Regions from separate parts of the Streptomyces sp. NPDC048461 genome, predicted to be linked through region 2. Evidence: riboswitches for the same ligand, from Rfam matches in the RefSeq annotation. Region 2 holds a riboswitch; each other region holds the start of a gene.
What was found. A riboswitch is a leader RNA that binds a small molecule or an ion and turns the genes downstream of it on or off. The one in region 2 is predicted to bind cobalamin.
Positions count from the first base shown of each region.

Region 1: it holds a riboswitch for cobalamin, as region 2 does, so the genes downstream of both, ACZ6S8_RS33385 (CoA-acylating methylmalonate-semialdehyde dehydrogenase) here and ACZ6S8_RS00820 (ribonucleoside-diphosphate reductase subunit alpha) in region 2, are expected to answer to the same signal.
Region 3: it holds a riboswitch for cobalamin, as region 2 does, so the genes downstream of both, ACZ6S8_RS25565 (ABC transporter substrate-binding protein) here and ACZ6S8_RS00820 (ribonucleoside-diphosphate reductase subunit alpha) in region 2, are expected to answer to the same signal.

Region 1 is NZ_JBVJGW010000029.1:559-9,103, reverse strand. Features, by position in the region: gene ACZ6S8_RS33405 (3-hydroxybutyryl-CoA dehydrogenase) at 1-741, opposite strand, end outside; gene aceB (malate synthase A) at 738-2,336, opposite strand; gene aceA (isocitrate lyase) at 2,422-3,708, opposite strand; gene ACZ6S8_RS33390 (short-chain fatty acyl-CoA regulator family protein) at 4,087-5,490, shown strand; cobalamin riboswitch at 5,561-5,729, shown strand; gene ACZ6S8_RS33385 (CoA-acylating methylmalonate-semialdehyde dehydrogenase) at 6,111-7,610, shown strand; gene ACZ6S8_RS33380 (acyl-CoA dehydrogenase family protein) at 7,615-8,545, shown strand, end outside.
Region 2 is NZ_JBVJGW010000001.1:173,465-184,630, forward strand. Features, by position in the region: gene ACZ6S8_RS00805 (helix-turn-helix domain-containing protein) at 1-635, opposite strand, end outside; gene ACZ6S8_RS00810 (hypothetical protein) at 717-944, shown strand; gene ACZ6S8_RS00815 (ribonucleotide-diphosphate reductase subunit beta) at 1,066-2,082, opposite strand; gene ACZ6S8_RS00820 (ribonucleoside-diphosphate reductase subunit alpha) at 2,082-4,517, opposite strand; cobalamin riboswitch at 4,683-4,816, opposite strand; gene ACZ6S8_RS00825 (GNAT family N-acetyltransferase) at 4,858-5,355, opposite strand; gene ACZ6S8_RS00830 (CstA-like transporter-associated (seleno)protein) at 5,493-5,681, opposite strand; gene ACZ6S8_RS00835 (carbon starvation CstA family protein) at 5,777-7,996, opposite strand; gene ACZ6S8_RS00840 (GntR family transcriptional regulator) at 8,172-8,936, opposite strand; gene ACZ6S8_RS00845 (extracellular solute-binding protein) at 9,224-10,507, shown strand; gene ACZ6S8_RS00850 (carbohydrate ABC transporter permease) at 10,635-11,166, shown strand, end outside.
Region 3 is NZ_JBVJGW010000016.1:21,640-32,805, forward strand. Features, by position in the region: gene ACZ6S8_RS25545 (response regulator) at 1-645, shown strand, start outside; gene ACZ6S8_RS25550 (ribonuclease H family protein) at 707-1,432, shown strand; gene ACZ6S8_RS25555 (ABC transporter ATP-binding protein) at 1,474-2,289, opposite strand; gene ACZ6S8_RS25560 (FecCD family ABC transporter permease) at 2,286-3,407, opposite strand; gene ACZ6S8_RS25565 (ABC transporter substrate-binding protein) at 3,404-4,465, opposite strand; cobalamin riboswitch at 4,496-4,677, opposite strand; gene ACZ6S8_RS25570 (TraR/DksA family transcriptional regulator) at 4,864-5,292, opposite strand; gene ACZ6S8_RS25575 (fatty acid desaturase family protein) at 5,532-6,578, shown strand; gene ACZ6S8_RS25580 (hypothetical protein) at 6,613-6,999, opposite strand; gene ACZ6S8_RS25585 (hypothetical protein) at 7,011-7,232, opposite strand; gene ACZ6S8_RS25590 (PRC-barrel domain-containing protein) at 7,646-8,038, shown strand; gene ACZ6S8_RS25595 (preATP grasp domain-containing protein) at 8,142-9,422, opposite strand; tRNA gene ACZ6S8_RS25600 (tRNA-Pro) at 9,781-9,854, opposite strand; gene ACZ6S8_RS25605 (DUF309 domain-containing protein) at 9,963-10,442, shown strand; gene ACZ6S8_RS25610 (VOC family protein) at 10,422-10,814, opposite strand; gene ACZ6S8_RS25615 (LutC/YkgG family protein) at 10,819-11,166, opposite strand, start outside.

The DNA.
Region 1 (8,545 bases), on a different contig from region 2:
GATCAGGTCGGCGAGCCTCAGCGGGCCCATCGGGTGGGCGCATCCCAGCTCCATGCCCGCGTCCACGTCGGCGGCGCTCGCGAACCCGGACTCGGCCATGCGGACGGCCGACAGGAGGTAGGGGATCAGCAGCGCGTTGACGACGAAGCCGGCCCGGTCCCGGGAGCGGACCGTGGTCTTGCCCAGGGCGTCCCGGGCGAAGGCCTCGACGGCGTCGACGGTGTCCTGCGAGGTGTGGAGGGAGGAGACGACCTCCACCAGCGGCAGCACCGGGACGGGGTTGAAGAAGTGCAGGCCCACCACCCGGTCGGCGCGCCCGGTGGCCATGCCGAGCCGCATGACCGGGATCGCCGAGGTGTTGGTGGCCAGGATCGCCCCGGGGTCCTCGACGATCTTGTCGAGGGCGGTGAACACGTCCGTCTTGGCGTCCGGGTCCTCGGTGACGGCCTCGATGACGAGCTGCCGGTCGGCCAGGTCCTCCAGGTCGCCGGTGAAGACGAGCCGGGCGAGGGCGTCCTCGGCGGAGATCCGGTCGAGCTTGCCCCGCTGGACGGCGCGTTCCAGCGAGACGGCGACGCGTTCGCCGGCCGCGCGGGCGGCCGTCGCGTCCGCCTCGGCGACGACGGTGTCGAGCCCCGCGCGGGCGCACACCTCGGCGATCCCGGCTCCCATCAGGCCGCCGCCGACGACTCCGACGCGCCGGATGCCCGGGGTGCGGGCGGGCCCCGCGGCGGCGCTCACGCGCCCACCGCCACGGCGGCGCGGCGGACGAGGTGTCGGCCGTAGGCCTCGGGGGTGAAGAAGGCGGGAAGGCGCCCGGAGAGCGCGGTGTCCACGAACACCTCCCGCGCCTTTCGGACGAGCGCCCGCGGATCCTCGGCCTCCAGGGCCGCGCACTCGGCGTCCAGGAGGTCGGTGACCGATCTCCGGTCCACCCGGTCGTGGCGGAGCCACTGCCAGATCTGGACGCGGGCGATCTCGGCGGTCGCGGCGTCCTCCATGAGGCCGTTCAGCGCGATGGCGCCGCTGCCGCGCAACCAGGCGTCGAAGTAGCGCAGGGCCACCGCCACGTTGGAGCGGACGCCCTCCGCCGTGGGCGGGGCCGCGGTCCGGCGGACCGACAGCAGGTCGGCGGCCGTGACCTCGACGTCCTCACGCGTCCGCTCCAGCTGGTGGGGCCGTCCCCCCAGGACCCCGTCGAAGACCGCGCGGCAGACCGGCACGAGCCCGGGGTGGGCGACCCAGGAGCCGTCGAACCCGTCCTCCGCCTCCCGCTCCTTGTCGAGGCGCACCCTGGCGAGGGCGGCGGCGTCGGCCCCCGCGTCCCGGCCGGGGACGTGGGCGGCCATGCCGCCGATGGCATGGGCGCCGCGCCGGTGGCAGGTCCGCACGAGCAGTTCGGTGTACGCCCGCATGAACGGGGCGGTCATCGTGACCTCGGCCCGGTCGGGCAGCTGGAAGTCGGTGCGGTGTCCGAAGGTCTTGATCAGGCTGAACAGGTAGTCCCAGCGGCCCGCGTTGAGCCCGGAGCTGTGCTCGCGCAGCTCGTGGAGGATCTCCTCCATCTCGAACGCGGCCGTGATCGTCTCGATCAGGACGGTCGCCCGGACGCTGCCGCGGGGAATGCCCAGCAGTTCCTGCGCGAAGACGAACACGTCGTTCCACAGGCGGGCCTCGTACCGGTTCTCCAGCTTGGGGAGGTAGAAGTACGGGCCGTACCCGGCGTCGATCTGCCGCTGCGCGCAGTGGAAGAAGTACAGGCCGAAGTCGACGAGGGAAGCCGGCACGGGACGGCCGTCGATCTCCAGGTGGTCCTCGGTGAGGTGCCAGCCGCGCGGGCGCACGACGAGCGTCGCGAGCTCCTCCCCGAGCCGGTACTCCTTGCCCTCGGGGGTGGTGAAGTCGATGCGGCGGTGGACGGCGTCGCGCAGGGTGAGCTGCCCGCCGACGATGTTGGCCCAGGTGGGGGAGGTGGCGTCCTCGAGGTCCGCCATCCACACCGAGGCGCCGGAGTTGAGGGCGTTGACCGCCATGCGGCGCTCCGGCGGACCGGTGATCTCCACCCTGCGGTCGGTGAGCCCGGGACCGGGCGGGGCGACCCGCCAGTCGGGGTCGGCGCGGACGGCGCCGGTGGCGCGGGAGAAGTCCAGGGGCCTGCCGGAGACCAGGTGGGCGGACCGGCGCAGGCGCTCCTTGAGGATCTCCCGGCGTCGGTCCGCGAACGCGGCGTCCAGCCGGCCGACGAACGCCAGGGCCTCGGGGGTGAGGATCTCCTCGTGGCGCTCACCCGGTGCGCCGAGGACCTGGACACGGCCGGTCAGGGGCGTGAGTGACATGCGGTTCTGCTCCTTGGCGTGGGGCGGCGGGCGCCCGGGGGAGTCCTCCCGGGCGCCGTCCGACGGTGAACGGCGGGGCGCCGGCCTAGTGGAACTGCTCTTCCTCGGTGGATCCGGTGAGCGCGGTGGTGGAGGAGGCCGGGTTGACGGCGGTGGACACCAGGTCGAAGTAGCCGGTGCCGACCTCGCGCTGGTGCCTGACGGCGGTGAACCCCTGGGCCTGGGCGGCGAACTCCCGCTCCTGGAGGTCGACGTACGCGGTCATGCCGTGGTCGGCGTAGCCGCGGGCGAGGTCGAACATGCCGTGGTTCAGGGAGTGGAAGCCGGCCAGCGTGATGAACTGGAAGCGGTAGCCCATCGCACCGAGCTCCCGCTGGAACTTGGCGATCTGGTCGTCGTCCAGAGCCGCCTTCCAGTTGAAGGACGGCGAGCAGTTGTAGGCCAGCATCCGGTCCGGATACCGCGCGTGGATCGCCTCGGCGAACTCGCGGGCCTGGGCGAGGTCCGGGGTGCCGGTCTCCACCCAGATCAGGTCGGCGTACGGGGCGTAGGCCAGGCCGCGGGCGATGACCGGCGCCATGCCGCCCCGTACGTGGTAGAAGCCCTCGGAAGTGCGCTCGCCCGTGCAGAACTCCGCGTCGCGCTCGTCGACGTCGCTGGTCAGCAGGGTGGCGGCGAGGGCGTCGGTACGGGCGATGATCAGGGTCGGGGTGTCCGCGATGTCGGCTGCGAGGCGGGCCGCGTTCAGGGTGCGGACGTGCTGGGCGGTGGGGACGAGGACCTTGCCGCCGAGGTGGCCGCACTTCTTCTCGGAGGCGAGCTGGTCCTCGTAGTGGATGCCCGCCGCGCCCGCCGCGATCATCGCCTTGGTCAGCTCGAAGGCGTTCAGCGGCCCGCCGAACCCGGCCTCCGCGTCCGCCACGATCGGCGCCAGCCAGTCGGTCGTGTCCGAGCCGCCCTCGGCGGTCGCGATCTGGTCGGCGCGCAGCAGGGCGTTGTTGATCCTGCGGACCACCTGTGGAACGGAGTTGACCGGGTAGAGACTCTGGTCCGGGTAGGTGTGACCGGCCTGGTTGGCGTCGGCGGCGACCTGCCATCCGGACAGGTAGATGGCCTGGAGTCCGGCCCGCACCTGCTGGACGGCCTGTCCGCCGGTGAGGGCGCCGAGCGCGTGGACGTAGTCGCGCTCGTGGAGCTGGCGCCACAGCCGCTCGGCGCCGCGCCGGGCCAGCGTGTGCTCCTCCCGGACGCTGCCGGAGAGCCGGACCACGTCCTCGGCGGTGTAGGTGCGCTCGATGCCGGCCCAGCGCGGGTCGTCGGCCCACCGCTGCGCCAGCTGCCGGGCCGTCACCGTCGTGTTCGCCTCTGCCATGACCATCACCGTTTCCATCCGTCGCGTGTCTTGCCAAGGCGCCCGGCACGGATCCGGGCGCTGGCACCCTGTGCCTGAGAATGAGGTGCGGCCGCCGAACCGGCCCCGTGGGCCGGAGCTGAGCAATGCTGCCGATGCGCAGGGCAGGACGGGACCGACCACCGTAATCAGGGCATGAATCGGGGATCGGATGTCCGTCCCGGCTACCGGTTCCGGCGGGCCGCAGGAACGACTCTGGCACTGGCACCGGGTGCCAACAAGGAGGTACGGCTGCCAAGGTCTGCGAATCTTCCCAGCCGAAACTGCCAAGCTTGCGAAGCTCCCCGGCGGGGGCGGCGCACGTAGTCTGACGGTCCTGTCCGACCGTGGAGGAGACCGGTGAGCAAGACGTACGCGGGGGCCCGGCTGCGCCGGCTGCGCGAGGAGCGCCGGATGACCCAGGCCGACCTGGCCCGGGTCCTGGCCATCTCGCCCAGCTACCTCAACCAGATGGAGCACGACTCCCGGCCGCTCACCGTGCCCGTACTGCTGCGCCTCACCGAGGCGTTCGGAGTCGACCCCGGCTTCTTCTCCGAGCGCGACACCAGCCGCCTCGTCGCCGACCTGCGCGAGGCCCTCGCCGGGGAAGTGGCCGAGGCCCGCGTCTCCGCCTCCGACCTGGCCGAACTCGCCACCCGGATGCCCGCCGTCGCCGCGGTCCTGCTGGACCTGGGGCGGCGCGGCCAGCTGCTGGCCGAACGCCTCGCCGGGACGGCCGAGGGCCGCGAGGGCGGAGCCGGAACGCCGCGCTCCCCCCACGAGGAGATCCGCGAGTTCTTCTACCGGCGGCAGAACTACCTGCACGACACGGACCTCGCCGCCGAAGGGCTGGCCCGCGAGATCGGCATCCGCCCCGGAGACGTCGTCGGCGCGCTCGCCCGCCGCCTCGCGGACCGGCACGGCGTCCGCCTGGCGGCCGACTCCGACCGGCTGCACCACTACGACGGCGCCGCGCGCGTCCTGCACCTGTCAGGGCGTCTGCGCCCCGGCCAGCAGGCCTTCCGGATGGCCACGCAGCTCGCGCTCCTCGAACACGGCACGGAACTGGACGGGCTGGCCGCCGAGGACTTCTCCGCCGGATCCGCCGCGCACGGCCTGGCCCGGATCGGCATCGCCAGCTACTTCGCCGCCGCGCTGATCCTCCCGTACGCGGCCTTCCACGCCGCGGCCGAGGAGTTCCGCTACGACATCGAACGGCTCACCGACCAGTTCGGCCTGGGCTACGAGACCGTCTGCCACCGGCTGAGCACCCTCCAGCGCCCCCGGCTGCGCGGGGTCCCCTTCTCCTTCGTCCGGGTCGACCGCGCCGGGAACATGTCCAAGCGGCAGTCGGCCACCGGCTTCCACTTCTCCCGCGCCGGCGGCACCTGCCCGCTGTGGAACGTGTACGAGGCCTTCGCCGCGCCCGGCCGCATCCACGTCCAGGTGGCCGCCATGCCGGACGGGCAGCGCCACCTGTGGACCGCGCGGGCCGTCACCCGCCACCGCGGCGGCTGGGGCGAACCCGGCAAGACCTTCGCGATCGGCCTCGGCTGCGAGATCCGGCACGCCCCGCGCCTGGTCTACTCCGACGGCATCGACCTCGACAACGTCTCCGCCGCGACCCCCATCGGGATGGGCTGCAGGCTCTGCGAACGCCTCGACTGCCCGCAGCGGGCGGTGCCTCCGCTGGGCCGCGCGCTGGCCGTGGACGAGAACAGCAGCACCTTCGTGCCGTACCCGGTCGCGCCCGAGCGCGGCTGAACACGGCCCGGGGCCGTCCGGACGACGCCCGGGGGAGGGGCTGGACTTACTAGGACGTCCAACTATATGTTCGGGGCACAAGGTCCGCGGTGCAGGGAAGCCGGTGTGAATCCGGCACGGTCCCGCCACTGTGACCGGGGAGCGTGCTGCCCTCCCGCGCCACCGGCGAACGCGCCGGGTGGACGGGCGGCACGCGGAGATCCGGGAGTCAGGTTACCGGCCGCGGAACGTTCCGTGTTGTCCACGAGGATGGAGCAGACACGCATGGCACCGGTCCGTACCCACGACCCAGGTGATCCGGCGGAGCGAGCGGCAACCCCCGCGCGCTCGTAGGGCAGACCTTCCGGAACGTACCGCGTCCGCGTGGCCGCAACGATCCGCCAGTGACGCCCCGGGCCACGCCCCTCACGACATGCCCGGCCCGCGACACCCGGCCCGCCGCCCGGCGACGGCCCGGTGAGCCGCGGACCGCACCGGCACGCCCCGAGGCGCGCGACCCGGCTCTTCGGCCGCCCTTGCGGCGGCCCGTCCCCCGGCCCGTCACGCGGCGCACCCCACCCGGTGCGGCCGCCGGCCCGCCGTGCCATCCCCGGATCCCACCTGACGAGAGCAGGCACCCCATGGTCCGCGAACTCACCCATTTCATCGGCGGCAAGCACACCGCCGGAACCTCCGGCCTCTTCGCCGACGTGTACGACCCCAACACCGGCACCGTCCAGGCCCGCGTCCCCCTCGCGGGACGCGCCGACACCGAAGCGGCCATCGCCGACGCGGCAAGCGCGCAGCTCGAATGGGCCGAGTGGAACCCGCAGCGCCGCGCCCGCGTCCTGCTGCGGTTCCTCCAGCTCGTCGAGGGCGAACGTGACGCCCTCGCCCGCCTGTTGTCGGCCGAACACGGGAAGACCGTCGCCGACGCGCACGGCGACCTGCAACGCGGCCTGGAAGTCGTCGAGTTCGCCGCCGGCATTCCCCACCTGCTCAAGGGGGAGTTCACCGACAACGCCGGAGGCGGAATCGACGTGCACTCGCTGCGCGTCCCCCTCGGCGTCGTCGCCGGCATCACCCCGTTCAACTTCCCCGCGATGATCCCGCTGTGGAAGGCCGCGCCGGCGATCGCCTGCGGCAACGCCTTCATCCTCAAGCCCTCGGAGCGCGACCCCTCCGTACCGCTGCGGCTGGCCGAACTCTTCCTGGAGGCCGGACTCCCGCCCGGTGTGCTCAACGTGGTCAACGGCGGCAAGGAAGCCGTCGACACCCTCCTCGACGACCCCCGGGTCCAAGCGCTCGGATTCGTCGGATCGACCCCGATCGCCGCGCACATCTACGCCACCGCCGCCGCCCGCGGCAAGCGCGCCCAGTGCTTCGGCGGCGCCAAGAACCACATGATCGTGATGCCGGACGCCGACCTGGACCAGGCCGTGGACGCGCTGATCGGCGCCGGATACGGCTCGGCCGGCGAGCGCTGCATGGCCATCGCCGTGGCCGTGCCCGTCGGAGAGGAGACCGCCGACGCCCTGGTGGCGAGGCTGAAGGAGCGCATCGCCACCCTGCGCATCGGCCGTTCCGACGATCCGGAAGCCGACTTCGGTCCCCTGGTGAGCCGCGACGCCCTGGACCGGGTCCGCCGCTACGTGGACATCGGCGTCAACGAGGGTGCCGAACTCGTCGTCGACGGAAGGGGGTTCACCCTCCCCGGACACGAGAACGGCTTCTTCGCCGGCGCCACCCTCTTCGACCGCGTCGCACCGTCCATGCGCATCTACCGCGAGGAGATCTTCGGCCCGGTGCTGTCCGTCGTACGGGCCGCGGACTACGCCGAGGCACTGCGGCTCCCCACCGAGCACCCGTACGGCAACGGCGTCGCCATCTTCACCCGGGACGGCGACACCGCCCGGGACTTCACCCGCCGGGTGGGCGCCGGCATGGTCGGGGTCAACGTGCCCATCCCGGTCCCGGTGGCCTACCACACCTTCGGCGGCTGGAAGCGGTCCGGCTTCGGCGACCTCAACCAGCACGGACCGGACTCGATCCGCTTCTACACCCGCACCAAGACCGTCACCTCGCGCTGGCCCTCCGGGGTCAAGGAGGGCGCGAGCTTCACCATCCCCACGATGGGCTGAGCCCGTGACCACCACCCTGACACCCGATCAGCTCGCGCTGGCCGAGGTCACCCTCGACTTCGCCCAGGAGCAGCTCTCCCCGTACGCCGTCGCGTGGGACCAGGACAAGCACTTCCCGGTCGACGTCATCCGCAAGGCGGCCGGCCTCGGCCTCGGCGGCGTCTACGTACGGGAGGAACACGGCGGTTCGGCCCTCGGCCGTGCCGACGGCGTCCTCGTCTTCGAGGCCCTGGCCACCGGCTGCCCCTCCATCGCCGGATACCTCTCCATCCACAACATGGTCGCCTGGATGATCGACCGCTACGGCGACCCCGGCCAGCGCGAGCGCTGGCTGCCCGGCCTGTGCTCCGCCGGGACGCTGGGGAGCTACTGCCTGACCGAACCGGGCGCGGGATCCGACGCCGCGGGCCTCAGCACCCGCGCGGAACGCACCGCGGACGGCTACCTCCTCACCGGGGTCAAGCAGTTCATCTCCGGTGCGGGCGCCGCGGACGTCTACCTCGTCATGGCCCGCACCGGCGGCGCGGGCTCCGGCGGGATCTCGGCCTTCGTCGTGGAGAGCGGCGACCCTGGCCTCTCCTTCGGACCCAACGAGCGCAAGATGGGCTGGAACGCCCAGCCCACCCGCCAGGTCGTGCTCGACGGCGTGCGGATCGGCGCGGACCGCCGGCTCGGAGCCGAGGGCGACGGATTCCGGATCGCGATGAACGCCCTCAACGGTGGCCGGCTCGGCATCGCGGCGTGCTCGCTCGGCGGCGCCCAGAGCGCCCTGGACCGCAGCCTCGCCCACCTCGCCGACCGGGAGGCCTTCGGAGCCCGGTTGCTGGACGCGCAGGCACTGCAGTTCCGGCTCGCCGACATGGCCACCGAACTGGCCGCGGCCCGGGCCCTGGTCCGCCAGGCGGCGGAGGCGCTGGACCGGGGCGACCCGCTGG
Region 2 (11,166 bases):
CAGGAGGTGCGGGGGAGCGGCCGCTGGATGTACTGGGCCTGCCCGCCGTCCCGGTGCGGGGGGACGACCATGCGGCGCGCGATGGTGTTGGCCACCTCGGCGCCCTGCTCCTGCCGTACGACGTGCAGGCACGCGTCGATCCCGGAGGCGGTGCCCGCCGAGGTGATCACCGGGCCCTCGTCCACGTACAGCACGTCGGGGTCGACCCGCGCCCGCGGGTAGCGGCCGGCCAGGGCGGGGGCGTGCATCCAGTGCGTGGTGCAGCGCCGGTCGTCGAGCAGGCCGGCGGCGCCGAGCATGAAGGCGCCGCTGCACACGCTCAGCACGCGCGCGCCGCGGTCCACGGCCCGGTGCAGGGCGTCCAGCAGCGGGCGGGGATAGTCGCGGGTCGGTGCGTCGCGGTCCGCGGGCAGGCAGATCAGGTCCGCCTCCTCCAGCCGGTCGGGCCCGTGGGGGAGGGTGAGGCTGTAGTGGCCGTCGCCGACGGAGAGGGGGTTGTCCTCCATCGCGCAGACGGCGAAGTCGTACGTGGGCAGGCCCATCGCGCTGCGGTCGATCCCGAAGACCTCGCAGAAGATGCCCATTTCGAAGGGGGCGACGCCGTTGACCACGGCCACGGCCACGTTGTTCAGCATGACGCCAGTGTGGCAGTAATTCGCACTTCCATGACAGTCCTGCCACTGTTCGATCTTTGCCGCACTCGCGAGAGTGGAGTCATGAACACGTTCCTGGACTACCTGACCGTCCTCGCCGTCGCGGCCCTCCTCGTCGCCCCGGCCCTCCACGGAGCCCTCGCCGACCACCGCACCGACCGCCAACTGCGCACCGCCGCCGGGCGGGGGCCGCAGCGCCCGCGGACCGTCCGGGCCGGGTTCGGGCGTACGCGCACGGAGCCCCGTCCGGCGGCGCCGCGCCTGGCGGTACGGCACGCGCCGGGGCGCTGAACCGTCTGCCCGGCAGCGCGTTCCCGCCGCCGTTCGTCCCCGCTCAGCAGCGCGTCCCCGCCCCCGGACTTCCCGGGAACGGGGACGCGCGCGTGCCGGCCGGCCCGGCCGGCGACGCGGACTAGAAGTCCTCGTCCAGGTCGACCGTGCCCTCGACCGCGACCTGGTAGGCCGACGGGCGGCGCTCGAAGAAGTTCGTCAGTTCCTGAACGCCCTGGAGCTCCATGAAGGAGAACGGGTTCTGGGAGCCGTACACCGGCGGGAAGCCGAGGCGGACCAGGCGCTGGTCCGCGACGCACTCCAGGTACTCGCGCATGGACTCGGTGTTCATGCCCGGCAGGCCGTCGCCGCACAGGTCGCGGCCGAACTGCAGCTCCGCCTCAACGGCCTCTCGCAGCATGTCGGTGACCTGCTGCTGGAGGGCGTCGTCGAAGAGCTCCGGCTCCTCCTTGCGGACGGTGTCCACGACCTCGAAGGCGAAGTTCATGTGCATGGTCTCGTCGCGGAAGACCCAGTTCGTGCCGGTGGCCAGGCCGTGCAGCAGGCCGCGCGAGCGGAACCAGTACACGTACGCGAAGGCGCCGTAGAAGAACAGGCCCTCGATGCACGCGGCGAAGCAGATCAGGTTCAGCAGGAAGCGGCGCCGGTCGGCGGCCGTCTCCAGCCGGTCGATCTTCTCGACCGAGTCCATCCACTTGAAGCAGAACTGCGCCTTCTCGCGGATCGAGGGGATCTCCTCGACCGCGTCGAACGCGGCCGCGCGGTCGTCCGGGTTGGGCAGGTAGGTGTCGAGCAGCGTCAGGTAGAACTGGACGTGCACGGCCTCCTCGAACAGCTGGCGCGACAGGTACAGGCGCGCCTCCGGGGAGTTGATGTGCTTGTACAGCGTCAGCACGAGGTTGTTCGAGACGATCGAGTCGCCCGTCGCGAAGAACGCGACCAGCCGGCCGATCATGTGCTGCTCCGACGGGGTCAGCTTCGCGAGGTCCGCGACGTCCGAGTGGAGGTCGACCTCCTCCACCGTCCACGTGTTCTTGATCGCGTCACGGTAGCGCTCGTAGAAGTCCGGGTAGCGCATCGGGCGGAGCGTCAGCTCAAAGCCCGGGTCCAGCAGGTTCTTGGTGTCGTTGGAGCTCATTACTGGCAGGCCTCGCAGGACTCGGGGTTCTCAAGGGAGCAGGCCAGCGCGTCGGCGTCGACGGCCTGCGGAAGCGGAGCGGCGGATGCCGGGACGGCGGCGGGCGCCGGGACGGCGGAACCGGACGCCGCGCGGGCGATCTTCGTCGCCGGGCGCGAGCGCAGGTAGTACGTCGTCTTCAGGCCCTGCTTCCAGGCGTACGCGTACATCGAGCTGAGCTTGCCGATGGTGGGCGTCTCCAGGAACAGGTTCAGCGACTGCGACTGGTCGAGGTACGGGGTCCGGGCCGCCGCCATGTCGATCAGGCCGCGCTGCGGGATCTCCCACGCCGTGCGGTACAGCGCGCGCACCTCGGCCGGGATCCAGCCGAAGCCCTGGACCGAGCCGCTCGCCTCGCGCAGCGCCTCGCGGGTCTGGGCGTCCCACACGCCGAGCCGCTTCAGCTCGTCCACCAGGTATGCGTTGACCTGGAGGAACTCACCGCTCAGCGTCTCGCGCTTGAACAGGTTGGAGACCTGCGGCTCGATGCACTCGTACACGCCCGCGATGGAGGCGATCGTCGCCGTCGGGGCGATCGCCAGGAGCAGCGAGTTGCGCATCCCGGTCTTCGCGATGCGGGCGCGCAGCGCGTCCCAGCGCTCCGGCCAGTTCTGCTCGACCTCGTAGTGGTCGGGGTGCAGCACGCCGCGCGCGGTGCGGGTCTGCTCCCAGGCGGGGAGCGGGCCGTTCTTCTCGGCGAGGTCGCAGGAGGCCTCGTACGCCGCGAGCATGATCCGCTCGGACAGCTTCGTGGACAGCGCCTGCGCCTCGGGGGAGTCGAAGGGCAGCTTCAGCCGGAAGAAGACGTCCTGGAGGCCCATGGCGCCCAGACCCACCGGCCGCCAGCGGGCGTTGGAGCGGCCCGCCTGCTCGGTCGGGTAGAAGTTGATGTCCACCACGCGGTCCAGGAAGGTCACCGCGGTACGGACGGTCTCGTCCAGGCGCTCCCAGTCGATCCGCTCGCTTCCGTCACCGGCGCCTGCCAGGACGAAGGCGCCCAGGTTGACCGAACCGAGGTTGCAGACGGCCGTCTCGCCGTCGTTGGTGACCTCGATGATCTCGGTGCAGAGGTTGGAGGAGTGGACGACCGTGCCCGGCTCGGCGGTCTGGTTCGCCGTGCGGTTGGAGGCGTCCTTGAAGGTCATCCAGCCCTGGCCGGTCTGCGCGAGGGTGCGCATCATCCGGCCGTACAGCTCGCGGGCGGGCATGGTCTTGCGGGCCAGGCCCGCCGCCTCGGCCTTGCGGTACGCGGCGTCGAAGTCGTCGCCCCACAGGTCCACCAGCTCGGGGACCTCGGCCGGGGAGAACAGCGACCAGTCGGCGTCGGCGTTGACACGGCGCATGAACTCGTCCGGCACCCAGTGGGCGAGGTTCAGGTTGTGCGTACGGCGCTGGTCCTCACCGGTGTTGTCGCGGAGCTCCAGGAACTCCTCGATGTCCGCGTGCCAGGTCTCCAGGTACACGGCGGCGGCGCCCTTGCGGCGGCCGCCCTGGTTCACCGCGGCGACGGAGGCGTCGAGGGTCTTCAGGAACGGGACGATGCCGTTGGAGTGGCCGTTGGTGCCGCGGATCAGCGAACCGCGGGCGCGGATGCGGGAGTACGAGAGGCCGATGCCGCCGGCGTGCTTGGAGAGGCGCGCGACCTGGTGGTAGCGGTCGTAGATCGAGTCGAGCTCGTCCAGCGGGGAGTCCAGCAGGTAGCAGGAGGACATCTGCGGGTGCCGGGTGCCGGAGTTGAACAGCGTGGGGGAGGACGGCAGGTAGTCGAGGCGGCTCATCAGCCGGTACAGCGAGGCCACTTCCTCGACGGCCTGGACGCTGTCGTTCTCGGCGAGGCCGCAGGCCACGCGCAGCATGAAGAACTGCGGGGTCTCCACGACCTGGCGGGTGATCGGGTGGCGCAGCAGGTAGCGGCTGTGCAGGGTGCGCAGGCCGAAGAAGCCGAAGCGGTCGTCGGCGCCCTCGGCGAGCGTGTGCTCGACCAGCGCGTCCAGGCGGGCCGCGTGGGCCCTGACGAACTCGGCGGTGCGGTCGGCGATCAGGCCCTCGCGGTGGCCCACGGCGACGGAGGCGGAGAACGAGGTGGCGCCCTGGCCGGCGGCCTCCCCGGCCACGGCCAGCGTCAGCAGCCGGGCGGCGAGGCGGGAGTACGCCGGGTCCTCGGAGATGAGGCCCGCGGCGGCCTCGGTGGCCAGCCCGCGCAGTTCGGCCTCGTCGGCGATGGAGCTGCGGCCGCGCAGCGCGGCGGCGGCGACCCGGCCGGGGTCGGTGTCGGGCAGGTCGGCCGTCAGTTCGGTGAGGGTACGCAGGAGTGCGGCCCCGGGACCTTCGCCAGATCCATGAAGAGCCGTGGACGGAACGGACTCGGCGCGCGGTGCGGAAGGCGCGATGGTCACGGGGGTTGCTCTCCCTCGCTCGGCCCGGTCATCGGCGGGGCGGGGTGCGAGGGGCGCATGCGGGACAGCGCACGGGCCGGCCCGGGCAGGGCAGACGGCTCGTGCACCGCATGGCGTCCACCGGCCCAACCGCGAGGCCCGGACGTATCGGCACCCGGTTCGGTCGAGCCGGGTGCGCTGTCGGCAGGTCCTCGGACTTGCAGGTACACCAATCGGTGCACTTCATACCGTTGCGGGACAGTTCCGGATTCGCACCGGATTCCCCTGCGGCGACAGCAGCCCTGAGCATACATGTGGGGGCGGCTGTCTGCGGAAGCCCCCACATGTTGTGTCGGCGTGGCTACAGCTTCAGCCGGTACGTCAGCAGGGTGAGGCCCTCGATCGGCGCCCAGTCCCGCTCCGGAGTACGTTCGAAACCGAGCCGGGAGTAGATCCGGTGGGCCCCGGCCATGCTCCGCTGGGTGGACAGGACCATCGCGGAAACCCCCTCGATCGCCCGCGCCCGGTCCAGGCAGGCCCGTACCAGCGCCTCGCCGGCGCCCTGCCCGCGGCCTTCCCGGGCCACGGCCAGCATCCTGAACTCGGCCTCGTCCGGGCCGGCGATGTCGGCGAGCGGGCTCCCGGGCGCGGCGAAGGTCACGCCGCCGAGGATCCGCCCGCCGCGCTCGGCGACGAGCACCTCGGCGCGGGCGGCCCGGCCGGCCACGTCGCGCAGGACGTTCAGGTAGTCGTCGTTCTCGTTCGGGTCCAGATGCCCGTCGGCGAGGTAGGCCTGCGCCGTGATCTCGCCCAGCTCCGTGTACTCGGCGGGCAGCGCCGCCCTGATCACCATGTCCATGCGGTCGAGTGTGCAGGACGGGTGCGGGGTGCCGGGACGCCGGGCGGGCAAGGCCGGTCGGCCGGGCGGTCCCCGCCGCGGCGCCGGACGCCGAAGGCCCCGCCGCGGGGAGCGGCGGGGCCTTCGGGGCGGGCGGGTCAGCAGCAGCGGAAGCCCTCGCGGGGGTCCGCCTCGCGCGCGTCGGTGCGGGCCCGTTCGAAGGCCCGGCGGGTCGGGACCGCGGCGTCGGGGTCGTGGGAGCGGGCGTGTGCGACGTACCGGTCGTACGCGGCCTCGCCGGAGAACTCCCGTACGAAGTACCGGGCCCGGGCCAGCGCCCGGCGCAGCCGCCCGGGCCCGGCCCGGCCGGTACCGCCCGCGCCGGCGCTGCCCGCGCCGGTACCGCTCGTGCCGATGCCGCCGGCGCCGGGCGCCGCGGGGCTCACGCGACCGGTTCCCTGGTCCGGCCGCCGCTGGAGTCCAGTCCGGCGGCCGCGAGTTCGGCGCGCTCCTCGGCGGTCGGGACCAGTCCGGCCGGTGCGACGATCTTCGACTCGGTCCACGGGACCTCGGAGAGCTTCACGGACGCCGGGTCGGCGATCGCCTTGAAGCAGGTCCGGGCCGCGTCCACCAGTACGACGACGATCAGGAGCGCGAACAGCACGCACAGCACGCCGTCCACCGTGGCGTTGGTGACCACGGTCTCCATCTCGCCCATGGTCTTCGCGGGCGGCAGGACCTTGTCGGCGTCGATGCCGGCCTGGTACTTGTCGCGCTGGGCGAAGAAGCCGACCTTCACGTCCTCCGAGAAGATCTTCTGGTAGCTGGCGGTGAGCGTGACGGCCACGTCCCACACCAGCGGCACGCCCGTCACCCAGGCCCACTTGAGCCGCCCGGACTTGACCAGGAGGGTGGTGCAGACGGCCAGGGCGACCGCCGCGAGCAGCTGGTTCGCGATGCCGAACAGCGGGAAGAGCTGGTTGATGCCGCCCAGCGGGTCCTTGACGCCGACCCACAGGAAGTAGCCCCAGCCGCCGACGACGATGGCGCTCGCGAACCAGACGCCGGGCTTCCAGCTGACGTCCTTGAAGGACTTGTGGACGTTGCCGAGGGTGTCCTGGAGCATGAACCGGCCGACGCGCGTGCCCGCGTCGACGGTGGTCAGGATGAACAGCGCCTCGAACATGATGGCGAAGTGGTACCAGAAGGCCTTCATGCCCGCGCCGCCGATGACGGCCGAGAAGATCTCCGACATCCCGAGTGCGAAGGTCGGTGCTCCACCGGTACGGGAGAGCAGGCTGGTCTCCTCGACGTCCTTCGCGGCCTGGGCGAGGGCTTCCGGGCTGATGGCGAAGCCGAAGTTCGTCACCGCCTGCGAGGCGCTCTCCACGGTGGTGCCGATGACGCCGGGGGGCGAGTTCACGGCGAAGAACAGGCCGGGCTCGATGATGCAGGCCGCGATCATCGCCATGATGGCGACGAAGGACTCGGTCAGCATGGCGCCGTAGCCGATGACCCGGACCTGGGTCTCCTTCTGGATCATCTTCGGGGTGGTGCCCGAGGCGACCAGCGAGTGGAACCCGGACAGGGCGCCGCACGCGATGGTGATGAAGACGAACGGGAACATCGAGCCGGCGAAGACGGGGCCGTCGCCGCGGGAGGCGAACTCGGTGACCGCGGGCATCTTCAGCGTGGGCATCGCGATGACCACGCCCAGCGCGAGCAGCGCGATCGTGCCGACCTTCATGAAGGTGGAGAGGTAGTCGCGGGGCGCGAGCAGCATCCACACGGGCAGGACGGAGGCGACGAAGCCGTACGCGACCATCCAGACGACGAGCGTCTCCTTCTCCAGGGTGAAGGTGTCGGCGAGGGAGGACTCGGCGACCCAGCCGCCCGCGACGATCGCGAGCAGCAGCAGCGCGACCCCTATGACGGAGACCTCGGTGACCCGGCCGGGCCGCAGCACGCGGAGGTAGAAGCCCATGAAGAGGGCGATGGGGATGGTCATGCCGATGGAGAAGACGCCCCACGGCGAGTGGGCCAGGGCGTTGACGATGACCAGTGCCAGCACCGCCAGCAGGATGATCATGATGGCGAACACGGCGACCAGCGCGGCCGCTCCGCCGACGGGGCCGATCTCGTCCCGGGCCATCTGGCCCAGCGAGCGCCCGTCGCGGCGGGTGGAGAAGAAGAGCGTCACCATGTCCTGGACGGCGCCGGCGAAGATGACGCCCGCGACGATCCAGATCGTGCCGGGCAGGTAGCCCATCTGTGCGGCGAGCACGGGACCGACGAGCGGGCCGGCGCCGGCCACGGCGGCGAAGTGGTGGCCGAAGAGCACGCGGCGGTCGGTCGGGTGGAAGTCGACACCGTTGTCAAGGCGTTCGGCCGGGGTGGCCCGGGTCTTGTCCACCTTCAGTACGCGGTGCGCGATGAAGCGGGAGTAGAAGCGGTAGCCGATGGCGTACGAGCCCAGCGCGGCGGCCAGGAGCCACGCGGCCGAGATCTCCTCGCCGCGGGAGAGGGCCAGCACTCCCCAGCCGAGGGCACCGACGAGTCCGACGAGCACCCACACGGCGATGGACCTGGGAGAGGGCGAGCCCTGCGTGGTGCCCGGACTCGCCGTGTCCCGTTCTGTTCCCGTTGATTCCGATTTGGGCATGACCTTCGTCCCCTCGTCGATCATCTGCGTAAGCGGCAGGGAATCTACGGGGGATTGCCCGGTGAACGTAAGACCCCGTCCGTATATCGGTACGTACGGATGCGGGGCCGGCCGGGTGGCCGGACGGGTGGGTGGGTGACGGGTCGGGCGGCCGGGCGTGCGGGCCGCCCGGCCGTCAGAGCGCCGGCCGCTGGAGGCGGGCCACGAACTTGTAGCGGTCGCCGCGGTAGACCGAGCGCACCCACTCGACCGGTTCGCCGTCCGCGTCCAGTGAGTGCCGGGACAGCATCAGCATCGGCAGCCCGACGTCGGTGCCGAGCAGGCCGGCCTCGCGCGGGGTGGCCAGCGAGGTCTCGATGGTCTCCTCCGCCTCGGCGAGCCGGACGTCGTACACCTCCGCGAGCGCGGTGTAGAGGGAGGTGTACTTGACCAGCGAACGGCGCAGCGCGGGGAAGCGCTTGGCCGAGAGGTGCGTGGTCTCGATGGCCATCGGCTCGCCGCTGGCCAGGCGCAGCCGCTCGATGCGCAGGACCCGTCCGCCCGTGGTGATCTTGAGGAGTCCGGCGAGGGTGTCGTCGGCCGTCACGTATCCGATGTCCAGGAGCTGGGAGGTCGGTTCCAGTCCCTGGGCCCTCATGTCCTCGGTGTACGAGGAGAGTTGGAGCGGCTGGGAGACCTTCGGCTTGGCGACGAAGGTGCCCTTGCCCTGGATGCGCTCCAGGCGGCCCTCCACGACGAGCTCCTGCAGGGCCTGCCGGACGGTGGTCCGGGAGGTGTCGAATTCGGCCGCGAGCGTGCGCTCCGGCGGTACCGGTGTGCCGGGCGGCAGGGTTTCGGTCATGTCGAGCAAGTGCCGCTTGAGTCGGTAGTACTTGGGTACACGTGCCGTGCGGGTCGCAGCCCCGCCCTCCGGCTCCGTGAGTGCCCCTTCGGTGGCCATCGCCGCCCGCCTTCCCGACTCCAGTTTCGCTGCCGTCACCGGCTCCTCCGATATGTGCGGTCACATCGTGACACGTGTGGGGGGACGGGCCTTCTCTCTGCCCAGGTGTCGGTCCGATAACGGACCGAGCACCCGCTCATTAGACCCTTGACACCCCTAAAGGTCTAGGCCAAGCTCCAGCTACTGGTCTAAACCAATATGGATCAGATCCCGGCCCCACGGGAGTACTTGGTACGTCACCGCGGTGGGCGAGGGAAGTTGCAGGCAGCATCCCTGAGGAGGGTGGCGTGAAGCGCAAGCTCATCGCGGCGGTCAGTGTCGCGGGCATGATGGTCGGAGTCGCGGCGTGCGGCAACGGCGGCGACGACAAGGGTAAGACCGACGCGGCCGGCCCCAAGGAAATCACCGTATGGGTGATGGACGGCTCGGCGCCCAAGGCCTGGATCGACGAGGTCAACAAGGAGTTCTCGGCCAAGCACCCCGGTGTCACGGTCAAGGTCGAAGAGCAGAAGTGGACCGGGATCCAGGAGAAGATCACCACCGCCCTCTCCGAGAACACCCCGCCCGACGTCCTGGAGCTCGGCAACACCCAGACCGCGGGTTACGCGGTCACCGGCGGACTCGCCGACCTGTCCGGCGACAAGGCCAAGCTCGGTGCCGACGCCTGGCAGAAGAGCATGCTCGCCTCGGCCGAGGTCGACGGCAAGCTCTACTCCGCCCCGTGGTACGCCGCCAACCGCGTCGTCATCTACGACAAGAAGGCCTACGCCAAGGCCGGCATATCCGCGCCGACCACCCGTGACGAGTGGGTCGCCGGCCTGGAGAAGCTGAAGGCCTCGGACCCGGCCTCGCAGCCGATCTACCTGCCCGGTCAGAGCTGGTACGTCCTCGCGGGCTTCGTCTGGGACGAGGGCACCGACCTCGCCGTCAAGGACGGCGACAAGTGGAAGGGCCAGCTGGGCACCCCGCAGGCCGCCTCCGCGATGGACTTCTACAAGAAGCTCCAGTCGTTCTCCACCGCGCCCAAGGACAAGGACGAGGCCACCCCGCAGCAGTCCACCGACGTCGTCCCCAAGGGCGGTGTCGCCTCCTGGATCGGTCTCGGCTGGGAGGCCGGCGGTGCCGAGAAGGCGCTGAAGGACGCGGGCAAGGAAGCCGACTTCGGCTACTTCCCGATCCCGGGCAAGACCGCCGACAAGTCCGGCACCGTCTTCCTCGGCGGCTCGAACCTCGCGGTCTCCGAGCGCTCCAAGAACAAGGAGCTCGCCAAGGAGTGGCTGGCCCTCGCCGCAGGCAAGGACCAGATGACCAAGTACGCCGCCGAGACCAAGGGCGCGCTGCTCCCGAACCAGGCCGGCGCGAACTTCGCCGCCCCGGCGGGCTCCTTCGCCGAGGCCATGGCCAAGGCCGGCCTCAACGGCAAGATCACCCCGGTCACGGCCGGCTGGGCGAACGTCGAGACCGAGCCGAACCCCATCAAGGAGTTCATGACCAAGGTCCTGAAGGGTGAGGACGCCGCCAAGGCGGGCGCGGACGCGGACAAGGAAATCGCGAACCGCATCAACAAGTAGTCCCACCCGGCAGTACCCGCACGACCCAGCAGTGTGAACGCACCGGGGGGTGCGGCAGGCGCCCGGGCGCCTGCCGTGCCCCCGGTCGCGCATTTGACTCCACAGTCAACCGCGAGGAAGCCAAGCCATGACCGTGCACTCCCAGGGAGCGACGACCCGCGCTCCACAGGACGCACCACCGAAGTCCGCCGGACGGCCGCCCAAGGTGCCCGTGACCGCACCCGGCTCCAGCCATAAGACTCCTCGCGGTGGCAGAAGGTCGCTCCCCACGGGGTGGCTGCCCTACCTGCTGGTCGGGCCCGCGGTGCTCAGCCTCGCGACGCTCCTGCTGTACCCGCTGATCAAGAACGTGATCCTGTCCTTCCAGGACATCAACAAGATCGAGTTCATCCAGCGGAAGTACCCGTTTGCCGGGTTCTCCAACTACACCGAGCTGCTCGGCGACACGACGTTCTGGACCGTCGTCGTCCGAAGCTTCGCCTTCACCTTCTCCAACGTCCTGTTGATCATGGTGCTCGGCAGCCTCATCGGCATCCTGCTCAACCGCCTCGGCAAGTGGATGCGCCTGGTCCTGTCGATGGCCCTCGTCATGGCCTGGGCCATGCCGATCGTCGCCTCCGTCCAGGTCTTCCAGTGGCTGTTCGACGAGCAGTTCGGCG
Region 3 (11,166 bases), on a different contig from region 2:
CCGACCCGCGTCCTGCTCGCCGACGACCACGCCCTCGTACGGCGCGGTGTGAAGCTCATCCTGGACGCAGAGCCGGACCTGACCGTGGTCGCCGAGGCCGGTGACGGGGCCGAGGCGATCGCCCTGGCCCGGAGCCAGGACGTCGACCTGGCCGTCCTCGACGTCGCGATGCCCCGCCTGACGGGGCTCCAGGCCGCCCGGGAACTCTCCCGGCTCCGTCCCGGGCTGCGGATCCTCATCCTGACCATGTACGACAACGAGCAGTACTTCTTCGAGGCCCTCAGGGCCGGGGCCGCCGGCTACGTCCTCAAGTCCGTCGCCGACCGCGACCTGGTCGAGGCCTGCCGCGCCGCGATCCGGGACGAGCCGTTCATCTATCCCGGCGCCGAGACCACCCTCATCCGCAACTACCTCGACCGCGCCCGCCAGGGGGAGCCCCTGCCCGCCCGCGCGATCACCGAACGCGAGGAGGAGATCCTCAAGCTCGTCGCCGAGGGCCACTCCTCGAAGGAGATCGGCGACCTCCTCGTCATCAGCGCCAAGACCGTGGAGCGCCACCGCGCCAACCTGCTCCAGAAGCTGGGCATGCGCGACCGCCTGGAGCTGACCCGCTACGCGATCCGCGTCGGCCTCATCGAGCCGTAGCGGACCGCGGCCATCGTCCGGGGGTTCGTCCGCCCGGCGGGGGATGGGGCATGATCGGGGGATGTCTGATCGCATCATCGCCGCCTGTGACGGAGCGGCCAAGGGGAACCCCGGACCCGCCGCGTGGGCCTGGGTCATCGCGGACGCCGAGGGCCGGCCCGAGCGCTGGGAGGCCGGACCACTGGGCCGTGCCACCAACAACGTCGGGGAACTGACCGCCCTCCAGCGCCTCCTGGAAGCCGTGGCCCCGGGCACGTCCGTCGAGGTGCGCATGGACTCCCAGTACGCCATGAAGGCGGTCACGCAGTGGCTTCCCGCCTGGAAGCGCAACGGGTGGAAGACCTCCTCGGGCCAGCCGGTCGCCAACCGCGAACTCGTCGAGGCCATCGACCTGTTGCTCGGTGACCGCGACGCGACGTTCGTGTACGTGCCCGCCCACCGCGCGGACGGGGACCACCTGAACGCCATCGCCGACCAGGCCGCGAGCGACGCCGCCGTGTCCCAGCAGGCCGCCGGCACCGCCCTCGGCGACACCGACATGCCGCAACCCGCACCGGTCCGCAGCGCGCCCGCCCGGGTGAAGAAGGCTCCGTCGCGGGGGAAGCCTGCCGCGGGGGCACCCGCGGGCCGCGGCCAACAGCGCGCGATCAAGGCCAAGTTCCCGGGTACCTGCCCGTGCGGCAAGACGTACGCGGTGGGCGAGCCGATCACCAACAACGGCAAGCGCTGGGGGCACCCGGACTGCGCGGCGGCCACCGCGGCCGGCGCGGCCGGCCCGGACGCGTAGGCCGCGGTGCCCGCCGGCCGCCACGCAGCGCCGGCCCCGTCCTACCCCTGACGCCCCGCCGCGGCGCCGGACCGTCCTGCCGGGACACCCGGCAGGAAGGACACCTGGGGCGCGCCCGTGCGCGGGTGCACGGCGACCTCGGCCGCCACGCCGTACACGTCGGCCAGCAGCTCCGCGGTCAGCACCTCGCCGGGCGGCCCGGAGGCCGTGACCGCCCCCTCGCACAGGACGTAGAGCCGGTCGCAGTAGTAGGCGGCGAGGTTCAGGTCGTGCAGGGCGACGAGGGCCGTGGCGGGCAGTTGCCGCAGGAGCCCGAGCACCTCCAGCTGGTGCCGGATGTCGAGGTGGTTGGTCGGCTCGTCGAGCACCAGCAGGCCGGGCTGCTGGGCCAGCGCGCGGGCGATGAGCACGCGCTGGCGCTCGCCGCCGGAAAGGCGGTCGAAGGAGCGCTCCGCCAGCGCGGTCGCGTCCACCGCGTCGAGGGCCCGCGCGACGATCGCGGCGTCCTCGGCACTGTCGCCGTCGAGCAGCCGTTTGTGCGGGGTGCGGCCCATCGCGACCACCTCCCGCACGGTCAGGTCGAAATCGGCCCCCGCGTCCTGCACCACCGCCGCCACGGTGCGGGAGAGCTGCCGCACCGGCAGCGTCCAGGCGTCCGCGCCGTCCACGCGCACGCTGCCCGCATCGGGCCGCAGCACGCGGTAGACGGTGCGCAGCAGGCTGGACTTTCCGCTGCCGTTGGGCCCGACCAGGCCGACCACCTCTCCGGGCCGGGCGTTCAGCGAGACGTCGCGCACCAGACGGTGCGCCCCCGCGGTGAGCGTGACGCCGTCGACGGTCAGTTCTGCCGCGCTCATGCCGCTCCCCGGCTCGTGGTCCGGCGGGCGTCCCGGCGCATCATCCACAGGAAGAAGGGCCCGCCGCACAGCGCCGTCAGCACCCCCACCGGAATCTCCATGGGCGCGGCGACGGTCCGCGCCGCGATGTCGGCCCATACGAGGAACACCGCGCCGGCGAGCGCCGCCGCGGGCAGGACGCGCCGGTGGTCGCCGCCGACGAACAGACGCACGATGTGCGGCAGCATCAGCCCGACGAAGCCGATCGGCCCGGCCGCGGCCACCAGGACACCGGTCACCAGCGACAGCAGAACGAACATCCGGGCCCGGAACCGGGCCACGTCCAGTCCCATGCTCGTCGCGGCCTCCTCACCGGCCAGCAGCAGGTTCAGCGACCTGGCCTGGACGAGGAGGACGCCGATGCCCAGCAGCAGCGCCGCGCCCGGCAGCCACAGGGTGTCCCACTGGACGCCGCCCAGTCCCCCCAGGGTCCAGGCCAGGACGGCCCGCGCCTCGTTGCCGCGGCCGGAGGTCAGCAGCAGCATGTTCGTCACCGCGCTGAGGACCGCCGCCATGGCGACTCCCGACAACACCAGCCGTACCGAGGTGATGCGCCCCCCGGCGCGGGCCGTCGAGTACACCAGCAGCAGCGTCAGCAGCGCGCCGGCGAAGGCGGCGAGCGACAGCGACAGCGCGCCGAACAGGCTCACGCCGAAGACGATCACCGCGACGGCGCCCAGGGACGCCCCGGAGGACACGCCCAGCAGGTACGGCTCCGCCAGCGGGTTGCGGACCAGGGCCTGCATGGCCGTCCCGATGACCGCGAGCCCCGCGCCCGTCACCGCCCCGAGGAGGACCCGCGGAGCCCGTACGTCCAGCACGATCGTCTCCCGCGCCCGGGACCAGGTCGGCTCCGACCAGTCGGCGCCCAGCGCGTGCGTCACGATGCCCCATACGTCGCCGGGCGGTACGCGCACCGACCCGACGGCCATGCCCGCGGTGGCGGAGACGAGCAGCAGCGTGCCGAGGACGGCGAGGGTCACGGGGAACGGCCAGCGCCGCGCCCGGCCCCCGCCGCGGGCAGCCCGCCCGCCCGGGACGGCGGGTGATGCCGTCCCGGCGGTGGAGGGGGCCGTCACCGGAGTCGTTCGGGGTGCAGCCCGCGCGCCAGCTCCTCCACCGCGTACGGCGGCCTGACACCGACCAGGGTCGAGGTCAGCGGGACGACGACGAACCGCTTGTTCCTGATGGCCGGTACGTCGGCGAGCGCGGGCTGGGAGAGGAGGAACTCCTGCTTCTGCCGGACGCTTCCGGTGCCCGCGTAGTCGTAGATCGCGATCACCTCGGGCCTGCGCTCCACGACCTGTTCCCAGGAGACGTCACCGAAGACGTCGTCGAGGTCCGCGAAGACGTTCCGGCCGCCGGCGAGTTTGATGATCTCGGTGCCGAGGCCCTTGCCGCCGGCGGTGAACGCCGACTTGTCGCCGCTGTCGTAGACGAAGACCGGCACGGCGGGTGCGTCCTTGACCGCCTCGGTGGTCCTGGTGACGCGCCCCTGGAGGTCGGCGACGAGCTTGTCGGCCCGGTCCCCGACGCCGAAGACGCTTCCGATGGTCCGGATCTCGTCGTAGGTGTCCTGCATGGTCACCTGCTTCTTCCCGCAGTACTCGCGGTTGAGGTAGGTGTTGATGCCGGCGTCGCCGAACGCCTTGCGCGAACGGCCCTCCTTCTCGGCGAACGCGGAGCCGTAGCCGCCGTAGACGAAGTCGGGATCGGCGTCGAGGACGGCCTCGAAGGAGGGCTCCTTCTCCGCCAGTTGCGGTACGGCCTCGAACTCCTTCTGCAACTCGGGCAGGACGGCCGAGTCGGGGAAGGCGGTGCCGACCATCCGGTCCTTCAGCCCCAGGGAGAGCATCAGTTCGGCGGGGTGCTGGTGGATGGTGACGACGCGGGCGGGCGCCTTGTCGTACGTGGTCTGCGTGCCGCAGTTGTCGATCGTGACGGGGAACCCCTGCGCGGTGGAACCGGAGGCCCCCGAAGTGCCGGACGGTTTGGCGGTGTCGGGGGAGTCCTCGGCGGTGCCGCAGCCGGTCAGTACGGCGGTGGACAGGGCCAGGGCCGCAGCCGCGGCGCGCAGCTTACGGGCGCGCCGGGCGGGCGGGGGAGTGGAAGGGGGGCGGGGCATGACGTCGTACACGTAGAGCCTCCTGCGGAGTCCGCGCTCCTCGGATCGGGCCCGCGACAGGCCAGTGTCCTGACTCCCGGGTCGACGTCCCCCTGGCCTTCCCGCGACGGGCGCGGCGGCTCGCAGAAGGGGCGCACTCCCCGGTCACAGTGGCGGGACCGTGCCGGAATCGCACCGGCTTCCTGTCTCCCGTCGCGGTGATGACCAGCTGATATTACGTTCCGTCGGGTGGGGGGCAAAAAGGGGCGTGCCGCGGCGCACCGCGGGCCCCGGCCGGGCCGCGGGTGCGGGACGGGACCGAGGGGCGGCCGCGGTGACCCGTAACGCGGCCCGGTGGGCGGCCGGTTGACCCTTCGGCGTCCGGCGGGGCAGGGCTCCGCAGCCCGGGGGCGAGCGCTCCGGCGTCCGGGTCAGCGGGGACCGGCCGTGGCGCACGGCACGCACGAGGTGGCGGTCGGGCGGGCCTCCAGGCGTTCCGCGGGGATCGGCTCGCCGCACCTCTCGCAGCGTCCGTAGTCCCCTCGGGCGAGCCGTTCCAGCGCCAGGTCGACGGCGTCCAGGTGCTCGCGGGCCCGGGCCAGGAGGGCGGCGACGTGAGCCCGTTCGAAGGCGGTGCTCGACCCCTCGGGGTCGTGCTCGTCGTCGACCGCGACCAGGGCGTTCGCCGCGACGATCCCGTCGAAGTCGCGGACCAGGGCCGCGGCCCGGGCGAGGGTGTCGGCCCGGTCGGCGGCGAGCCGCGCGCGGGCGGTCGCGTGCCCGTCCTCGCGCGCGCCCTCGTCCTCGTCCCCGTGCTCGTGCCCGTATCGAGAGGGCACCTTGGGGGTCGATTCGTCCATGTGTGCGACAACGCCAGCGTCGGGAGGTGCATTCCTCCGGCGTGCACACGTCACGGGTGGCGCCGGGCCGGCCGTGCGCACGTTACCTCCCGATTTCCGGGTATGCGTAGAAGGGGCGGCAATGTCATGCGCCGCGCTGGTGGTCGCGCCCTTTCCGGCACCGCCGCGGTCGAACACCGGCTGATCCCCCCAGAACCCCGCGCGAACCCCCTCGCGGACGACGAAAGAGGACCCAGACCATGAATTCCCTTCAGACGGTGCGACCGCCGCCCGGGCCCTCGGAATCGGGCAGCGACTTCGCCCGGCTGTCCAAGAAGGTCCAGGCGGCCGGCCTCATGGCGCGACGCCCCGGCTACTACGCGCTCCGCGTCACCGCGGTGACCTTCCTCTACGCTGCCGGCTGGACGGCCCTGGTCCTGGTCGGCGACAGCTGGTGGACGCTCCTGGTGGCCGCCTTCCTCGCCGTCGTCTTCGGGCAGGTGGCGCTCTTGGCGCACGACCTCGCCCACCGGCAGGTCTTCCGCCTGCGCAGGGCCAGCGAGCTGTCCGGGCGCATCGCCGGAAACCTCGGCATCGGCATGGGCTACGGCTGGTGGCAGGACAAGCACACCCGCCACCACGCCAACCCCAACCACGAGGACCTCGACCCCGACCTCGATCCGGACGTACTGGTCTGGACCCAGGACCAGGCCCGCGCCGCCACGGGGCTGCCGCGCCTCCTGGGCCGCTCCCAGGCGTACCTGTTCTTCCCGCTGCTCACGCTGGAGGGCTTCAACCTGCACGTCTCCGGAGTGCGGTCACTGGCCGACCGCGCGCTCAAGAACCGGGTGTGGGAAGGCCTTCTGCTGCTCGCACACTTCTCCGCCTACCTGGGCGCGCTCTTCCTCGTGCTCCCGCCCGGCAAGGCGATCGCGTTCCTCTTCGTCAACCAGTGCCTGTTCGGGCTCTACCTCGGCTCCATCTTCGCGCCGAACCACAAGGGCATGCCCGTCCTGCGGGGTACGGACCGGCCCGACTTCCTGCGCCGTCAGGTGCTGACCTCCCGCGACGTGCGCGGGGGCCGTTTCACCGACATCGTCCTCGGCGGCCTGAACTACCAGATCGAGCACCACCTCTTCCCGAGCATGCCGAGCCCGCACCTGCGCAAGGCCCAGGCCATCGTCCGCAGCCACTGCCGGGAACTCGGAGTCAGCTATCTGGAGACCAGCCTGGTCGGCTCCTACCGGCAGACCCTCGCCAGCCTCCACGCGGCCGGGGCCCCGATCAGAAGGGCCCGTACGGCCTGAGGACCCGCGCGAGGCCCCGGGCCGGCGCGTGCGGCTACCCGCCGTCGGAGGCGGTGCCTTCACCGGCGGCGCGGTGACCGGGCCGCTCCCGGTCCCCGTCCTGCCCCGGGTGAAGGGCCAGCATGTCCAGGAGCGCGGCCAGACCGTCCTGCCCGGTGGCGTGGGCCGCGACCGCCTCGCGGGCCCGCTCGCGTCGGCCGGAGCCGTCGGGGAGGGCGTCCTCGCACCGGGACCGGCCCGTGACCGCCGGTACGGCGGTACCGCCGGCTTCGGCGTACGACCGGTGCTCACCGGCGGTCTCGCACACCGCTACGGCGCCCGCCGAGCGGGCGCGGGTCCCGCCTCGGGCGACGGCGGCCCTGGTCCACGCCCACAGGCGGGGGGCGAGCTCCGACGGGCGGGGCAGGTGGACGTTCGTCATCGCGCCCCCTCCTACTTGCCCAGCTGTTCCGGGTCGAGGTCCCTGAGCGGGGGCCGGCGCCCCTTGAGGATCTCCTTGCCGTCCTGGTCGAGGAGGTCGTTCTCGTCGCTCGCGGTGAACTCGTCGCGGTGCCGACCTGCGGTGCCGGGGCCGGTACCGGTGCCGGCGGCGTCGTGGTGGGTGTCGGTGGTGTCGGCGGGCCCGCGCTGAGCGGGGCGGCGGTCGTCTGCCATCGTGCTCCTCCTCGTACGCACCCGGTCCCGACCGGTGGCGGTCAGGGACCCGGATGCCGTGCTGCCGTGGGTCCCGTGGAGTGTGCCCACGCGAGGGAGAGCAAAGCACGTCCGAGGCCGGGTCCCGCAATTCACCAGGTCGCGGCCGGGGCGGTGTGCCGGTGCCCCTCCAGGTAGGAGAAAGGTAAATCCGTACGCGTGGTCGGGGAATGCCCGGGCAGGCGGACTTCCGGCCCGCCAGGCCCGGCCCCGCCCCGTGGGCGGCATGGGCTTTCGGTATCGCAGTCGGACCGGTGCGAATGGGCTGCCGGGAACGGGGCAGGCGGAGCCCGGGCGGAATGCGAAAACCGCCGCGCACGGCATGGAATACGGAAAAGGGAACGACGGCAGGGGCACGTCCCCGCCGTCTCCCGATGTACCGGAGGAGTTGTTTTCGCGTGACTGAGCATGTGTGGAGCTACACGTCGACCGCCGGCCACCTGGCCGGTACGGACCTGACCGGCTACAAGGTCGAGGCGACCGATGGCAGCATCGGCAAGGTCGACAAGCACTCCGACGAGGTCGGTGACGCCTATCTGGTCGTGGACACCGGTGTCTGGATCTTCGGCAAGGAGGTCCTCCTGCCGGCGAGCACCGTCGTACGGATCGACGCGGAGGACAAGAAGGTCCACGTCGACCGCACCAAGGAGCAGATCAAGGACGCTCCGGAGTTCCACCGCGACCAGCACCTCGGCAACGCCGGCTACCACGAGGAGCTGGGCACCTACTACGGCACCGGCGCCCCCTTCGGCGGCCGCCCCGCCTGATCGCGTCCCCACGACGCCGGTCCCGGCACCCCTTCGGGTGCCGGGACCGGCGTCGTGCTGCGTGCGGTTTCCACCCGCGCGGGCCGGCGGCCGGCGCGCGGGCTCAGCGTTCCTCGAACTCCAGGGCCCCGGCCAGTTCCGCTTCCAGTTCCCCCACGTCCCCGGCGCTCCGGGCGATGACCGCGTACCGCCACGAGCGGCCGTCCGGCGGCGCGTCCGCGTAGAGGACCACGCCCTCGCCGCGCGCCGGGTCGAAGGCGAGGTGGTGCTCCCTCAGCCGGCCGAGGGCGCCGTCGAAGTCGAACGGGCGCCCGGTCCACCCCTTCGCCACCGACCAGGCCGCGGGGGCGCCGCCCGACGCGGCCGTCAGCCGGGTGACCATGGCGTGCGGTGTGGTGGTGGCCGTACGGCGGATGTTGCTCTCGCTCGCGTACGCCCGGCCCTCCGCGTCGACCAGGGCGTCGAGCCCGAACGGTCCGGCGAAGCCGTGGCCGTCCAGATGGCCGCCCAGCGCCCTCCCCCACGCCTCCAGCTCGCCGGCCACGTGGGCGCAGGACGCCGGCAGCGGGGAGGTGTACCCCGTGAAGGACCCGTGCGCCGTGCGCATCGCACCGCTGAACAGGACGCGCGTTCCGGCGGCGGTGGTGTCCAGCTGGACGCTGACCGACTCGGCCACGTCGAGGCGTTCCTCCACGACCCACGTGCCCCGGGGCCCGCCGACGGTGTCCAGCTCCAGGGACGCCCCGCCGTCCAGGTCGCCGCGGGAGAGGAAGCGCATGCCGTGGCCTCCCGCCGAGCGGTCGGGTTTGACCACGACTCCCCCGTGACCGCGCAGCAGTTCGCGCGCCACGCCCTCCACCTCGGGTCGCGGGCACGCCCGTCCGAGGGGCAGCCGCATGCCCAGCTGTCCGGCCGTCTCGCGGAAGCCGGCCTTGGTGTTCAGCAGCATCGTCGTCGCGAGCGCCGCTCCGGCGGCCTCGACGGTCGGGTACGGGTGCACGGTGATGCCGAGGTCCCGGGCGAACGCGATCGCCGAGGCGTCCAGCGCGGTCGGCAGCAGCGCCGCGCCCCGGTCACCGGCGAGGGCCCGGACGTACGCGGCGAGCCCGGCCTCGCGCACCGCCCGCGCCAGGGGGACGGCGCCGGCCGGGGGCACCTCGACGACGGTCACCGTGTCCGGGGGCACCTCGGTCAGGTCGTACACGTACCGGAGAAACTCCCGGCTCAGCGGCACCGGCGTGACCAGCACGTCCCCGGGCCGGAGCAGCCACGCCTTGCGCGGCGCCTGCTGGGCCCACTGCTCCAGCACTCCGCCCTCGTCGAGGTCGACCGCCAGGTCGGAGAGGAAGTTGGCGAACACCACGAACGGACCCGTCTCACTCACCGCTGCTCCCCTCGTCGCCGGCCACCGCCCCGCGGCCGCACGCGACCCGGAGCTGGATCCCACCACGCCGCGCCTGCCCCGCCCCGCCGTCCGGAACCCACCATGCCGCGACATCCCTGGGCGCCGGTGAGGAACACGCGCATTGCGGCGGCCGGATTCCGCGTCTCCTCACCCGAGGCCCCGGCGAGGAATTCATTTCGGGGCGGTCGGCTCCCGATATCCGGGGGGGGTGGCCGAGCGAACGATCTCCTCGGCGTGCCGGTGCGCGCGCCCCGGCGAAGCCCCCCGAACGCACGAGAGCCCTGTCTCACCGAAGTGAGACAAGGCTCTGTTCTGCGACTACGAGGCGAACCTCTAGTCGGGACGACAGGATTTGAACCTGCGACCCCTTGACCCCCAGTCAAGTGCGCTACCAAGCTGCGCCACGTCCCGTTGTGCTTCCGACCTGGGGTTTCCCCCGTCCCGGCGGCACATGCAGAACATTACCCCACGCCGAGGGGTGTGCATGCACGGGTAATCGGCGGCGGCGAGGATGTACGGGTGAACACAAGGGATCGGGACGACGAGGGCCGGGCGCGCAGCGCGCGGCCCAGGGACGGGCTGGGGCGGCCGCTGGCCTACGGGGCCGACGGCGTCGGACGGCAGCCGGAGGGCGTGGTGCGCTCGCCGGCGCAGACGGTCCGGGAGGCGCAGCGGCTGCTGGACGGCGGGATGCCGTTCCACGCGCACGAGGTGTTCGAGGACGCCTGGAAGTCCGGGCCCGAGGAGGCCGCCCCGCTCTGGCGGGGGCTCGCCCAGCTCGCCGTCGGGCTGACGCACGCCGCGCGCGGGAACGCGGTCGGCGGGGCGCGGCTGCTGCGGCGCGGGGCCGCGGGCATCGAGGGGCTGGACGGGGCGGCGTACGGGATCGACGTACCGGGTCTGGTCCGGTGGGCCGGGGAGCTGGCCCACCGGGTGGACGGCGGTGCGGACGTGGACGCCGCCGCCGAGGCGCCGGGGCTACGCGGCGGGCTGGAGTAGGTCCCAGCGGTTGCCGTACAGGTCCTGGAAGACGGCGACGGAGCCGTACGCCTCGTGGCGCGGCTCCTCCAGGAAGCGGACGCCCTCGGCCGTCATCCTGGCGTGGTCGCGCGCGAAGTCGTCGGTGTGGAGGAAGAAGCCGACGCGGCCGCCGGTCTGGTCGCCGACCCGGGCGCGCTGGGCGTCGTCCTTGGCGCGGGCGAGCAGCAGCGCGCTCTCCCGGGCGCCGGGCGGGCGGACCACGACCCAGCGGGAGCCGTCCGGGCGCGCGGTGTCCTCGGCGAGGTCGAAGCCGAGGGCCCGGGTGTAGAAGTCGATGGCCTCGTCGTAGTCGTGGACGACGAGCGCGGTGAGGGCGATGTGGGAGGGCATGGGCCTATTGTGCGCCGAGCAGGACGACCTCCAGGGTGCGGGGGCCGTGGACGCCCTCCACCCGGTCGAGCTCGATGTCGCTGGTGGCGGAGGGGCCGGAGATCCAGGTCAGCGGGCGGGCCGGGTCCAGCAGGGCCAGGGCCTGCGGTACGGAGTCCACCACCTGTCCGGGGACGCGGACCACGCAGACGTGATGGTCGGGGATCAGGGTGATCCGGCGCCTGCCCTGGTCGGGTCCGCCGTCGAGGACGAGGGTGCCGGTCTCGGCGACGGCCAGGGCGCAGCCGGTCACCACGCTGTCCACGGCGTCCAGTTGCCGCGCGGTGTGCTCCGCGCGGTCCTGGACCTGCTC